2 regions of the Mitsuaria sp. CC2 genome follow, and region 1 is predicted to be linked to the other one. Evidence: riboswitches for the same ligand, from Rfam matches in the RefSeq annotation. Region 1 holds a riboswitch; the other holds the start of a gene.
The links. Region 1 has a riboswitch for thiamine pyrophosphate ahead of thiC (phosphomethylpyrimidine synthase ThiC). Riboswitches for the same ligand answer to the same signal wherever they lie in the genome.

Region 2: it holds a riboswitch for thiamine pyrophosphate, as region 1 does, so the genes downstream of both, PV762_RS00760 (TonB-dependent siderophore receptor) here and thiC (phosphomethylpyrimidine synthase ThiC) in region 1, are expected to answer to the same signal.

Annotation. Positions count from the first base shown of each region.
Region 1 covers NZ_JARVXN010000015.1:163,128-170,285, forward strand. The annotation lists gene PV762_RS11150 (hypothetical protein) at 1-1,285, opposite strand, end outside; gene PV762_RS11155 (energy transducer TonB) at 1,470-2,288, opposite strand; TPP riboswitch at 2,535-2,671, shown strand; gene thiC (phosphomethylpyrimidine synthase ThiC) at 2,788-4,656, shown strand; gene PV762_RS11165 (FAD-dependent oxidoreductase) at 4,662-5,768, shown strand; gene thiS (sulfur carrier protein ThiS) at 5,765-5,983, shown strand; gene PV762_RS11175 (thiazole synthase) at 5,985-6,836, shown strand; gene PV762_RS11180 (bifunctional hydroxymethylpyrimidine kinase/phosphomethylpyrimidine kinase) at 6,833-7,158, shown strand, end outside.
Region 2 covers NZ_JARVXN010000003.1:18,353-25,510, forward strand. The annotation lists gene PV762_RS00760 (TonB-dependent siderophore receptor) at 1-1,867, opposite strand, end outside; TPP riboswitch at 1,948-2,056, opposite strand; gene PV762_RS00765 (hypothetical protein) at 2,165-2,686, opposite strand; gene PV762_RS00770 (hypothetical protein) at 2,950-3,201, shown strand; gene PV762_RS00775 (DUF4148 domain-containing protein) at 3,460-3,789, shown strand; gene PV762_RS00780 (hypothetical protein) at 3,995-4,246, shown strand; gene PV762_RS00785 (DUF4148 domain-containing protein) at 4,496-4,828, shown strand; gene PV762_RS00790 (hypothetical protein) at 5,035-5,286, shown strand; gene PV762_RS00795 (barstar family protein) at 5,428-5,751, opposite strand; gene PV762_RS00800 (NAD(P)/FAD-dependent oxidoreductase) at 5,832-6,923, opposite strand; gene fdxA (ferredoxin FdxA) at 6,990-7,158, opposite strand, start outside.

The sequences.
Region 1 (7,158 bases):
CCGACACCACCTCCAGCATGCTCGCCAGCACGCTCTCCAGCATGTCGAGCCCGAAGAGGTGCAGGTTGCCGACGGGATCGTTCTGCCCGCCGTGCGGCTTCGCCCCCTGGAATCGGGCGAGGAACTTCTCCGTCGAGTCCTTCGGCGTCAGACCGCAATGGCAAGCCAACGCCGCAAGACGATCGACGCCTTCGACGAGCCGTTGATCGAGACGGCTTCGTGCAGACGCAGCGCCTTCCACCTCCACGGCCGAGAGCGCCTCCGCGATCGCTCCGGCCGGCGTCACGCAGAAGTCACCGGAACCGTCGAACGCCAGCCGCAGCTCCCGGCAGGCCGCCGCCACGGTGCCCGGCCGGGGATCCCTGTGCAGGGCCTCGCACAGCAGGAGCAGGTCGCGCTTGCCATTGCCATACAGTTCGAAATCGTCCCGGGTCAGCGGCCCCTCCTGATCCTTGAGCCGGCGCGCCAGGTCGTCGATCACCCCCCTCACGTGGGCCACGTCGCCTTCTCCGAGCAGCAGCGTCCTCAACCACATGAAGGTACGGAACAACTCCAACCGCGCTTCGGGAAAATCGGACCCTCCTTGAAACGCCGGCGCGGTCAACCCCGGCAGGTTCGCGAAGTGCCGCTGCTCCCGGATCGATCGGATCCAGCGCTGCTTCGCCTGGCTGGCGAAAGCGGCAGCCGAGAACGACGCGGGTCCGGTCGCACGCGATGCCAGGGACACCGGCGCTGCCGTGGGCTTCTGCGACGCGGGCAACCGCGGGTGCGGTCCCGGCAGACCCGCGGGGCGTTGCGGACTCGACCTGTCCTGCGCCGCGTCCAGGGCCCGACCGAGCGCGGCCGTCACGTCAGGCAGGGCGCCGCCGCCTGGCAGCAGATCCGTCTCGAGAGCGCGCAGCACCCGGTCCACCATCGCGGGGGGCGCTCCCGTCGCTTCCAGGCAATCGCACAAGGCGCGCAGCGCCCGCTTGCCCTCGCCGAGGAAGCTGCACTGCGCCTTGGCCTGATCCGGTGCGTTGCCGGTATGGCGCGCCGTGAGTTCGTTGAAGGCGTCGCGGAGACAGACCCAACGGGGATTGCCGCCGAGCAGGAACTCCAGCCGGAAGATCCCGGCCCCGACCTCTTCCAAGGTTCGTTGGAACATCGGCGTCTGGGCGAACGCTTCCAGCGGGATCGTCCCGTCGAAGTACGTCTGTGGCCGGTCGACCAGCGCCCTGACGACCGACTCGTAGGTGGGCGTGACGCTGAAGTCGACAACCAGCCTGCAGACGCCTTCGGGCATCCCGTCCGGCGCGGCCGGAAGGGAAGACGGAGGAGAGGAAGAAGACGGCAACGAATGCATGGCGCCCCTGGATCGGCATGGACAGGGGGCTTTGGTGCGCGCTCCACGCCGTTCCGGTTCGCGGCCGCCGCGCAGGTCGCGGCGTGCATCGACGTCCCGTCCGATCAGCGATCGCCCGGGTGCGTCATTCGACCTGGAAGCCGATCTCCACGCTGACCTGACGCGGCGTCGGGATCGGCGCGAAGCGCCACTGCTTGACCGCGTTGACCGCGGCCGTGCTGAGCTTGCGGTCCGGCGACCGCATCGCCTGCGCGTTGTCGACGGAGCCGTCGGGGCGCACGGTGAACTGCACCTGCACCGAGCCGGCGCGCTGCTGCGCCAGCAGCGCGCGCGGATATTCGGGATCGACCTTGCGCAGCAGCTTCAGCGGCACGGGTTCGTCGTCGGGTTCAGGCTCGGGCGCCTTGCCGGCCGGCGCGGCGGTCGACGGCGCGGCCATCGACACGACCTGCGGCGCCGGCGCTTCGGACATCGGCTGCGGCACGGACGACGGCGGCGCGATCGTCTGCGCGGCGGATTGACCGATCCCCGCAGGCGCGGGCGTCGGCGAGGCAACCACTGGCACCGAGGCCGTGTCCCCCGCGCGTGCTGCGAGTGGACGCTCGACGGCGGGTTCGGGTTCCGGCCGGCGCGCGACCGGCGCGGGGGCGGTCGTGGCCACGGGTCGGGCGACCGGCTTGGGCGCTTCGGGCTTTGTCTCGTGCGCGGGCTTCTTCTCGCCCTTCTCGGCGTGGAACTTGATCCACTGGAACACCTTGTCGGCGTCGCGCTTGGCGCGGTCGACGTCGCTCATCGGTGCTGTCTTGGAATCGACCACTGCGGCGGACGTGGCCGCCGCCGGCGCGGTCTGCGCCTGCGCGGCGACGGCGATCAAGGACAGGGTCAAGACCTGACACACCGCCAGGCCGCGGCGCGGCACGCTCAGAAGACTACGGCTGCTCATCACTCCACCCTCTTGTTGCGCTGGTTGCTCTCTTTTGGAGACAACGCCGGTCTTGTCTGCTGCTGTTGAAATCGGTTTCTTCGCGCCCCGGCCTGAGCGCCGCAGTGTAAGAAGTCACCGTGGTGACGGCCCCTCGGTGTTTCCCCGGAATCAGGATGTAACAGTACCTCCGATGTCCCTTGACATCGGGCTGGCGTCTAGGAATTCACGTCCCGCCCGGGCCGGGTGTTGCGCGGCCTATACTGCGCGCCTGCTCCGGGGAGCCCTGGGTCGACGATGCGCGCCGCGCACCGACGACACGGGCTGAGACATGGCGATGAAGCCGTGGACCCGCTGAACTTGATCCGGTTCGTACCGGCGTAAGAAGAGCCTGCCTTCCCGAAGTGCGCCCTCCCGGCCCCGTGCCCGGACGGCGCGGAAGGCCCGGTCCATCCGGCCCTCTCCTGCGCGCCTGCCCGTCCTGATCGGTCCAGCCTCCGGCGCCCAACCGGAGACCCCGATGAACGACCTGACCCCCGCCGACGCCACCTTCCACGAGCGCCTCGCCGCCAGCCGCGCCCCGCTGCCCTCCTCGACCAAGACGCATGAGCACGGCGTGCTGCATCCGCACCTGCGCGTGCCGCTGCGGGAGATCGCGCTGACCAACGGCGAACGACTTGCGGTCTACGACACTTCCGGCCCGTACACCGATCCCGCCGTCGCCACCGACGTGCGCCGCGGCCTGCCCGCCACGCGCGCGGCCTGGGTCGAGTCGCGCGGCGACACCGAGCCCTACGCCGGCCGCGCCATTCAGCTCTTCGACGACGGCTTGCGCGAGGCCGCGCAGCAGGACGCCCTGCGCGCGCAGAGCGCCGCGCTGACGCGCCCGCCCCGTCGCGCGAAGCCGGGCGCCAACGTGACGCAGATGCACTACGCGCGGCGCGGCATCGTCACCGCCGAGATGGAGTACGTCGCGATCCGCGAGAACGGCCGCCGCGCCTGGATGCACGAGTACCTGTCCGACACCGAGCGCGAACAGCGCCTGCGCGGCCAGGGCCTGGGCGCGCAGATCCCCGGGATCATCACGCCCGAGTTCGTCCGCGACGAGGTCGCCCGCGGCCGCGCCATCATCCCGGCCAACATCAACCACCCGGAAGTCGAGCCGATGGCGATCGGCCGCAACTTCCTGGTCAAGGTCAACGCCAACATCGGCAACTCGGCCGTGAGCTCGGGCATCGAGGAGGAGGTCGAGAAGCTCGTGTGGGCGACGCGCTGGGGTGCGGACACGGTGATGGACCTGTCCACCGGCCGCAACATCCACACCACGCGCGACTGGATCCTGCGCAACAGCCCCGTGCCCATCGGCACCGTGCCGATCTACCAGGCCCTGGAGAAGGTCGGCGGCGTGGCCGAGGACCTGACCTGGGCGCTGTTCCGCGACACGCTGGTGGAGCAGGCCGAACAGGGCGTCGACTACTTCACCATCCATGCCGGCGTGCGGCTGCCCTTCGTGCCGATGACGGTCAAGCGCCGCACCGGCATCGTGTCGCGCGGCGGCTCCATCCTGGCGAAATGGTGCATCGCGCACCACCGCGAGAACTTCCTGTACACGCACTTCGAGGAGATCTGCGAGATCATGAAGGCGTACGACGTGAGCTTCTCGCTGGGCGACGGGCTGCGGCCGGGTTCGCTGGCGGACGCCAACGACGAAGCGCAGTTCGCCGAGCTGCGCACGCTGGGCGAGCTGACGAAGATCGCGTGGAAGCACGACGTGCAGACCATGATCGAAGGTCCGGGGCACGTGCCGATGCACATGATCCAGGCCAACATGACCGAGCAGCTCAAGCACTGCGACGAGGCGCCGTTCTACACGCTGGGGCCGTTGACCACCGACATCGCGCCGGGCTACGACCACATCACCAGCGGCATCGGCGCCGCGATGATCGGCTGGTTCGGCTGCGCGATGCTGTGCTACGTGACGCCGAAGGAGCACCTGGGGCTGCCCGACCGCGACGACGTCAAGCAGGGCCTGATGGCCTACAAGATCGCGGCGCACGCGGCCGACATCGCCAAGGGCCATCCGGCGGCCCGGGCGCGCGACGACGCGCTGTCCAAGGCGCGTTTCGAGTTCCGCTGGGAGGACCAGTTCAACCTCGGCCTCGATCCGGAAACCGCGCGCGCGTTCCACGATGAGACCCTGCCCAAGGACAGCGCGAAGGTGGCGCACTTCTGCTCGATGTGCGGACCGAAGTTCTGCTCGATGAAGATCACGCAGGACGTGCGGGAGTACAGCGCGCAGCTGGAAGCGGACGCCGCGGGCATGAAGGCGAAGAGCGCCGAGTTCCTCGCCGGCGGCGGCGAGCTCTACATCCCGATCCGCCAGGCCTGATCGCGATGGCCGCGATCGCCATCGCCGGGGCGGGGCTCGCCGGACGCCTGCTCGCGTGGACACTCTCTCGGGCCGGTCACGCCGTCGAGGTCTTCGACGCGTCGTCCGGTCCCGCGCCCGCGTTCGACGCGCAGGGCGCGGCCGCGTTCAGCGCCGCCGGCATGCTCAGTCCGCTCGCCGAGCAGGAACAGGGCGGCGCGGAGATCGCCGCGCTGGGCTGGCGATCGCTCGCGTTGTGGCCCGACATCGTGGCCTCGTTGTCCGGGACGGCACCGGACTCGACCCCGGTCTCGAGGTCGTCCTCGAGATCAAGTCCGGCACCGGGCCCCGTGCCGCTGCGCATCGAGGGCAGTCTGCTGCTGTCACATCGTGCGGACCTGGGCGCGGCGGAGCGTGCGCTGAGGCGCATGCCGGGCGCGGAGCCGCTCGACATGGACGCGCTACGCACGTTGGAACCGATGCTGGCGCCGGGCCTGCGCGGCTGGCTGCTGCCGCGGGAAGGCCTCATCGCGCCGGTGCCCGCGATGGCCGCGCTGCACGCGGGCGCGACGGCTGCCGCGGCGCGCTGGCACTGGTCGCGTCCCGTCGACCAGGTGGTGCCCGGCGCACTGCACTTCGCTGACGGCGGGCACTGGCACGGCGACTGGGCGATCGATGCCCGCGGGCTGGGCGCGCGGCCGCCGCAGCCCTTGCGCGGCGTCCGCGGCGAGATCGTCACGCTGTCCCTGCCGGGGCACGGTCTGCGCCGGCCCGTCCGGCTGCTGCATCCGCGGCATCGCGTCTATCTCGTGCCGCGTTCGGACGCGGAGATCGTCGTCGGCGCCAGCGAGATCGAGAGCGAGGACCGCAGCCCGGTCTCGCTGCGCTCCGCCGTCGAGCTGATGGCGGCGGCGCAGAGCGTGCTGCCGGCGCTGTCGGAGGCGCGCATCGTGCGGCTCGACCGGCATCTCCGGCCGGCGCTGCCCGACAACCTGCCCTTCCTCCATCACGAGCCCGGCCTGTTGCGCATCAACGGCCTGTACCGGCACGGATGGCTGCTCGCGCCGGCGTTGGTCGAGCGTCTGCTCGACACGGCCGGCCTGGCCGCGCCTTTCCTGGAGCACTCCCCATGACCGCCCTCCCCTCGATCACCGTGCGGCTCGACGACCGCACCGTGGCCATGCCCGCCGGCGCGACGCTGGCGCACTTGCTCGAACGCGAACGGCGCGAGGCCGCCGCTGTGGCGACCGCGCTGAACGGCCGCTTCGTGCCTCGCGACGCGCGCGCCGACACGGCGCTCAACGACGGCGACGTCGTCCTCTTCTTCCAACCGATCGTCGGAGGCTGACATGCCGCTCACCGCCCATCCACCATCCACCGATCGACCAGCGATCGTCCCGAAGGCGACCGATCCGCTGCTCATCGACGGCGTCGCGCTCGACAGCCGCTTCTTCCTCGGCACGGCCGGGTATCCCAGTCCCGCGACGCTATGCGACGCGATCCGCGCGGCCGGCTCGCAGGTGCTGACCGTCGGCCTCAAGCGCACGCTGCAGGCGGGCGACAACGGCGCGTTGACACAGGCATTCGCCGTCGGGCGCGAGCAGGGCGCCCGGCTGCTGCCCAACACCGCCGGCTGCCGCAGCGCGCGCGAGGCGGTGCAACTCGCCCACATGGCGCGCGAACTCTATGGCACCGCCTGGATCAAGCTCGAAGTGATCGGCGACGACCACACGCTGCAGCCCGATCCGTTCGAGCTGGTCGCGGCGGCGACGGAACTCGTGCGCGAGGGCTTCGTCGTCTTCCCCTACTGCACGGAGGACCTGATCGTCGGCCGACGACTGCTGGACGCCGGTTGTCCGCTGCTGATGCCCTGGGGCGCACCCATCGGCTCGGGCCAGGGGCTGCTGAACCTGCACGGGCTGCGCACGCTGCGCGAGCGCCTGCCCGACACGGTGCTGGTGATCGACGCGGGCCTGGGCGCGCCGTCGCAGGCGGCACGTGCGATGGAGCTCGGCTTCGATGCGGTGCTGCTGAACAGTGCGGTGGCGCAGGCCGGCGATCCCGTGGCGATGGCCGGCGCGTTCGGCGACGCGGTGCGCGCGGGGCGGCGCGCCTTCCATGCCGGCTTGATGGCGCCGCAGGCCTTCGCGGTCGCGAGCACGCCGGTCAGCGGCCACGCTTTCCTGTTGGGGGACGCATGAACGATACGAACGACCGCAGCGCACACGGCGATCGACGCGAGTCCCACGCGACGACGATGCCATCACCGCAGGTGCCCCATCCGAGTCTGCCCTCGCCCTGGGCGCCGCCGGTCGACCCGGACCTCCTGACGCTGCCGCCGTGGACCGACGATCCGTCGCCGCCGATCATCTGGAGCGCCGCCGGCACCGACAGCGGCGGCGGCGCGGGCTTGAGCGCGGACACGCGCGCGGCGGCGGCCATGGGCGTTCACCTGTGCCCGGTCGTCGCGGCCGTGACGGCGCAGCACTCGATGGGCGTGAACGCGGTGTTCCCCCTGCCGGC
Region 2 (7,158 bases), on a different contig from region 1:
GCGCGTGCAGCTTCATCGCGCTCGCCATCAGGCCGCCGCCCGTCCACTTCAGATCCGCCTGCGCTTCCACGCCGCGGTGGTTCTGCTCACCGTCGATGCGGCGCTCGAGCCGGTCGACGTTGTTCACCACCACCGTCACGTCGTTCGTCGTCGGCTTGCTGATGTCGAAGTAGTTGATCGACCAGTCCACCGTGCGGCTGCCCGACTTCAGACCGATCTCCCATTGCTTGCTGCGGATCGCCGACAGCGCCCGGCCGGCGTTCGCGTAGATCGGCAGTTGCGGCGTGACGGCCGATTCGACGCCTTCGCCCCAGCTCGCATACGCGAGCAGCTGCGGATCGATCGCGTAGCTCACGCCCACCCACGGCGTCGTGACCGACTGGCGATAACTCGTCGCCTCGTTGTCCTCGCCGGCGGGCACGTTGACCTGGATCGAATCGCGATCCAGACGCGTGTGCCGCAGGCCCAGCCAGCCTTGCCACTGCGCGCTGAACTGCATCGCGTCGCGGAAGTAGACCTCGGTGCTGCGCTCGGTACGGTTGGTGTTGGTCGAACCGAGCGTCGGGTCGGCCACCGTCGGCAGCGTGCCCCAGATGTTGCCGGTCCCCGCCCAGTTGTAGGCTTGGCCCTGCAGCCGGCTCTTGAAGCGCGAGAACAGCACGCCCGTCGACACCTGGTGCTCGACGCCCAGCAGCGTCAGCTTGCCCTGCGCCGACAGGTCGAGCGCGTCGCTGTCGCGATGCTCGTTGTCGCTGCGGAAGTCGTATTGATCGAAGGTGCCGTCGGGGCAGTAGGTGCTCGGGTAATACGTGCCGTCGCCGGCCGTGCAGCCGAAGGGATAGGCGAGGCGGTCGTCGGTCACCAGGCGCTGGATCGCCGCGTGCGCCTGCAGCTTCCAGTCGGCGTTCAACTGATGCTGCACGCGCAGCGAGGCGGTGCGGCCTTCGAAGACCACCGGTTGGCTCCACGACTGGTTGTTCAGGTTGGTGCGCGGGTCGATGGCCTTCGCGTCGGGCAGCTTGTCGCCGAGCAGGCTGAAGCCGGGCTGGCTCGGCTGGGCCTGGCGGTTGATCTCGACCTCCGCCTCGACCAGCGTGTCGCGCGTGACACGCCAGTCGCCGGCGACGGCCATCATCCAGCGGTTGCCGTCGGCGTCGCGCAGTTCGGGGCGCAGTTTGGCGGCCTCGACGTTGACGCGCAGGCCGAAGGCCTTGTCGTTGCCGTGACCGTCGCCGAAGCGGCGGCTCCAGTCCATCGCGGACTCGACGGTGCCGCGCTCGCTGACGCCCAAGCGCACGCTGGTGAGCTCAACCGTCGGGCGCTTCACCACGAGGTTGACCAGTCCACCCGGCGCGCTGGTGCCGGCCTGGATGCCGGTCGTGCCCTTGATGGCTTCGATGCTGCTCTTGTTGGCGAGGGGGAGGGCGGTCTCGGCGTTGATCGGCAGGCCGTCGCGGCGGTAGTTGAAGCGGTTGTCGAGGTCGTAGCCTCGAATCTTCAGGTAGGAAACGTAGCCCGCCGAGTTGTACGAGTCGCCCACGCTCGCGTCGAGCAGCGTCAGCCCGGCGAGGTTGAACAGGCCGCGGTCGTTGAGCTGCTCGGCGCTGACGAGGCTGGCCTGGATCGGGAGCTTGGCGACGGGCGTGTCGCCGAAGCCGCCGGCCATCACGGGCGCGTCGGACTTGCCCTTGACGACAACGCTGGGCAGGGCGGGGGAGGGGGTCTGCGCATTGGCCGACGCGTTGGCCGGCGTGCCGGCCGGAGAGTCGGTCGACTGCGCGGTGGCGTGCAGCGAGACGCCGCCGGCGATCAGCGCGATCGCGAGCCGATGCAGCGGGAAGGAATTCAGAGCGGACGAAGTTGCCATCGATGTGCCGAAGCCAGAAATGCGATGGCAGGTCGGCAAACCGGGCACGCCGATGAGAAGGCGGCGTGCGGGACACGAGGCGTGTCGAAGGCATGCTTCCCTGCGCGAGGATTACCTCAATCAGGTTCAAAGGGACTTTCTCAGCCGGGCCATCGACGGATCGATGGCGCAGCACCCCTAGCGAACTCACCGGACGGGCCGGTGAGTGGTGGTGATTCTAGCGGGAGGCCCACAGAGGACCTTGGCGTCCAGGGATTTAGCAGGCCAGGCTCGTCCTCGGGTCGTGCGCCCAAGCGCTCATCGAGCCGTCGGAGGAGGACGGAGCAGTCCGAGCTCAGTGAGTCGCTCGATGCCCCGATGGACGGATCCCGTCTTGTATTTGAAGTCGCCCGATCGCGAGAACCACCGAAGGCGTGTGCCGTCGTGTAACTGGAACGTCAGTCGGTGCTGGCGCGACATGAACGCCCACCTCAATCCATAGCCACCTGCCAGCGCCAGCATGCCGATCTGGATGTGGGTACCCGGCTGGAGATCGTTCCAATAGACGCTGAGACCGAAAAGTACCCCTGCCAGCAGAAGGAGCACGATCACACCGGCCACGATGCGCATCGGTGCCAACCTGGCGTCGTAGACCGCATGAGACACCCGCTCGGTGGGAACGACGTCGATCCGATAGGGCGTCTTGATCGAGAGTTGCTTGCGCAGCACCCGCAGGCCGTCGTCCCCGATGCTCACCACTTGGCCGATGTGATACGCGTAGTCGTCGGGCGACGCGAAGATGGCGTAGGTCTCGCGCTCGTGCCGGTGATTGCTCTCCATCCCTGTTCCTCGTGTTGTCGCCTGTTGGATCAATCAGGTCGTGTTGTCGGCGCTCGCCGGCAGTCCCGGTGAGCGGACGAGAGTCTAGCGAGGCCAAAAGAGGGCTTTGGAGGCGTCCGGAAGCCCGAAGGCGCTTCCCGTTTGTCCGCCGCCCATGCAGTTCACGCCGCCGCCGCGCAGCTTCGTCTCCTGACGCTCGCAAGTGGCCGGGTCGATGACGACACTGACTCCATCGACACAGCCAACGCCTTCAGGAGATCGACATGAACGCCACCCGCCTCAGCATCACTTCCGCCACCAACACCACCGTCAAGGCGGTCGCCTTCGGTGCTGTCGCGGCGCTGGCCCTGGGTCTCGGGATCGCTCATGCACAAGGTCAACGCGAGATGCGTGCCTCGATCGTCACGCTGGATCCGGTGGTGATCAGCGTCAAGCGCGAGCAACTCCCGACCGTCTACATCACCGGCCGCCGCAGCGCCGACGCGGTCGACGCGCACGTCGCCTCGGCCGAGTGAACGTCCCAGGTCGCGCTGTATCGGTGGAGCGATCCACGGACTGACGCCCTTCGGTTCGCTCCCATGCAAGACGCCCGGCTCATGCCGGGCGTCTTGCTTTTAGGAGCGCGCAGGCGATTGTTGCTGCGATCACAACGGCCCATTGCGACGCCGGCCGTTTATCCGAACGAGGCTCGCATCTAACCTTCAGTCATCGGCAAACGAAGCCGGCCAAGACCCCAGACACCCCGATCCAACGCGCTCTCAAAGGAACCCATCATGACCGCCAAGACCCTGATCGCCACCGCCCTCATCGCCCTGTCCGCCGCTGCTGTGCCGGCGTTCGCGCAGAGCTACAGCCACCTCGATCCGATCACGCAGAGCCAGAAGAGCCGCGCTGAAGTGCTGGCCGATCTGGAGATCTACCGCGAGTCGGGCCTGGCTGCTGTCGACCGCACCGAAGACAGCTCGCTGGAGCTGAACCAGCGCGCCAAGGCCGAGGCTCGCTACGCTGAACTGAAGGCATCCCCGAAGTACGCCGCCCTGGTGCAGCGCTTCGCCGCCAAGGAAGGCAAGGGAGCCGTCACGGAAGGCGTGTCCGCACGCTGAGCCCCGCTCCAGCCCCCGCAGCGCCGCCCGGACGGAAGTCCAGGCGGCGTTTCTCATTGAAAGCGCCCGATGGCGCTTTCCGTTTGTCCGCCGCTGATGCAGTTCACGCCGCCGCGGCGCAGCTTCGTCTCCTGGCGCTCGCAAGCGGACGGGTCGATGACGACACTGACTCCATCGACACAGCAAACCGCCTCAGGAGAACGACATGACCACCAGCCGCTTCCACGTTGCTTCCGCCACTGAAACCACCGTCAAGGCCGTCCTCTTCGGCGCCGTGACCGCGATGGTGCTGGCCCTGGGCATCGCCCACGCCGAAGGTCAGCGCGAGATGCGCGCTTCGATCGTCACGCTGGATCCGGTGGTCATCACCGCCAAGCGCGAACAGCTGCCGACCGTCTACATCACCGGTCGTCGCGACACATCCGCCGACGCGGTCCAGATCGCCTCGGCCCAGTAAGCCCTGACGGTTGCGCTGTATCGATGGAGCGAGCCTCCGGCTGACACCGCCCGCTCCGCTCCCCCAACGCCCGGCTCTTGCCGGGCGTTTGCATTTGGGCGCCCGAACGGATTGTTGTTCCCCCTGCATCCGTCCATTGCTTCCGCCCGTATTTATGCAGAGCGAGCCGCCTTCTATTGTTCAGTCAACGGCAAACGAAGCCGGTCCCGACACCAGACACCCACCTGCACCACTCTCAAAGGATTGATCATGACCACCACCAAGACCGTGATCGCCACCGCTCTGATCGCCCTGTCCGCAGCCGCCTCGCCGGTGTTCGCGCAGAGCTACAGCCACCTCGACCCGATCACGCAAAGCCAGAAGACCCGCGCCGAAGTGCTGGCCGATCTGCAGATCTACCGCGAATCCGGCTTGGCCGCCGTCGACCGCACCGAGGACTTCGCGCTGAACGCCACCCAGCGCGCCAAGGCCGAAGCCCGATACGCCGAGCTGAAGTCCTCGCCAAAGTACGCCGAACTGGTGCAGCGCTTCGCCGCCAAGGAAAACAAGGGCGCCGTCATCGAAGGCGTGTCCGCCCGCTGAGCCCTGAACTCGCGCCGCTCGGCGCCGCCAGGATGCATGTCCTGGCGGCGCTTCCCGTTGAAAGCGCCCGATGGCGCTTTCCGTTTGTCCGTCGCTGATGCAGTTCACGCCGCCGCGATGCAGCTTCGTCTCCTGACGCTCGCAAGCCACCGGGGCTGTGACGACACTGACTCCATCGACACAGCAAACCCCTTCAGGAGATCGACATGAACACCATCCGCCTCGACATCACTTCCGCCACCAACACCACCGTGAAGGCAGTCCTCTTCGGCGCCGTCGCCGCCGTGGTACTGGGCCTGGGCATCGCCCACGCCGAAGGCCAGCGCGAAATGCGCGCCTCGATCGTCACGCTGGATCCGGTGGTCATCACCGCCAAGCGCGAACAGCTGCCGACCGTCTACATCACCGGCCGGCGCGACACGTCGGCTGACGCCGTCCAGATCGCTTCGGCCCAGTAAGCCCTGTCGGTTGCGCTGTATCGATGGAGGGAGCCTCCGGCTGACAACGTCCGTGCCGCTCCAAGACAAACGCCCGGCTCGTGCCGGGCGTTGTGCTTTCTGGCGAACGCGTTCAACAACGCGACGCTGATCCTGGAAAGGCTAAACGTTGAACGAGAGCACCAGGATTGGCGGCTCGCCAATGTCGATACGTCGCCAATTGACGAACGCCGCGCATTCCACGAGGGCCAGGTATTGCTCAGGGCAAGCGGCCTTGAAAACGTCCGCCGCATCGAGCGCAAGGCAGACCAGTTCACCGGGGGCCACCTGGACATCGCTCATGGTCTCGTCCAGAGACGTCATGCAGTCGATCCAGGCATCCATGTTCCGACCGAAGAATGCGGGGAAACCGAACGCCCGAGCGAAGGTGTCGTAGAAGGATGGCCAGTCGATGATCTTGGCGCCATCCACATGGATCGTTTTCATAGGCATGGAGCTCCCCCTCCCAAGAAAAAACCCGCCGGCTTTCGCCAGGCGGGCTCGTGTTCCGGCGCGCTATTCGACGGTCAGTCGAAGTTCGGCGTCTCGACGCCCAGCACCTTGTGCAGCTTCGGGCTGGTGGTCGTGTACTGCAGGTGGACGCGCTTTTCCGGATTGATGATCGGCATCGCGCCGAAGGCCGCCAGCGCGGCTTCGTGGAAGCCCGACAGGATCAGCTTCTTCTTGCCCGGGTAGGTGTTGATGTCACCCACCGCGAAGATGCCCGGCACGTTGGTCTGGAACTTCTCGGTGTCGACCTGGATCTGCTTCTTCTCCAGCGACAGGCCCCACTCGGCGATCGGGCCCAGCTTCGGCGACAGGCCGAAGAACACCAGCACCTGGTCCGCAGGCACCACGCGCGTGACACCGTCGCCGCCCGTGATCTTCAGGCCCTTCAGCGCATCCTCGCCCTCGTCCAGGTCGGCGACCTGGCCGACGATGAACTGCATCTCATAGGCGTCGCACAGCTCCTTCATCTTGGCCACCGACGCCGGCGCGGCACGGAAACCGTCACGACGGTGCACCAGGATCACGCTCTCCGCCTTGTGCGGGTTGCCGTCGGCGTTGCCGCCGCAGAAGTTCAGCGCCCAGTCCAGCGCCGAGTCGCCGCCGCCGATGATCACCAGGTTCTTGCCGGCGAACTGCGACGGGTTGCGCACCCGGTAATGGACCTGCGAGCCCTCGTACTTGTCGATGCCCTCGACCTTCAGCGTGCGCGGCTGGAACGAACCCACGCCGCCCGCGATGAAGATCGTCTTGGTCAGGAACTGCGTGCCCTTGCTTGTCGCGACGAAGAAACGACCGTCTTCCTGCTTCTCGACCGTCGTGACCTCCTGCCCCAGATGGAAGGTCGCGCCGAACGGCTCGATCTGCTTCATCAGGTTGTCGGTCAGCTCCTTGCCCGTCACCACCGGCAGCGCCGGGATGTCATAGATCGGCTTGTCCGGGTACAGCTCGATGCACTGGCCGCCGGGATAGGCCAGCGAGTCGATGATGTGCGCCTTGATCTCGAGCAGGCCCAGTTCGAACACCTGGAACAGGCCCACCGGGCCCGCGCCGACGATGACGGCGTCGGTTTCGATCACGCCCGCGTGCGGGGCGGAGGTCGATTCAGTCACTTGCGTTTCCATTCTTGTAGGGAGCGGTCGCCGGCAGGACCCGGCGCCGCGGGATGAGGGGATCGGTCAGCGGACCAGTTGATCGATCTTGCCCGTCTTGTCCTTCCACTCCTCGGCGTCCGGGAGCGCGGCCTTGCGCTTGGTGATGCTGGGCCATTTCTTCGCCAGGTCGGCATTCAGCTTGATCATGATCTGCTGATCGCCGGGCACGTCCTCCTCCGGCATGATCGCGTTC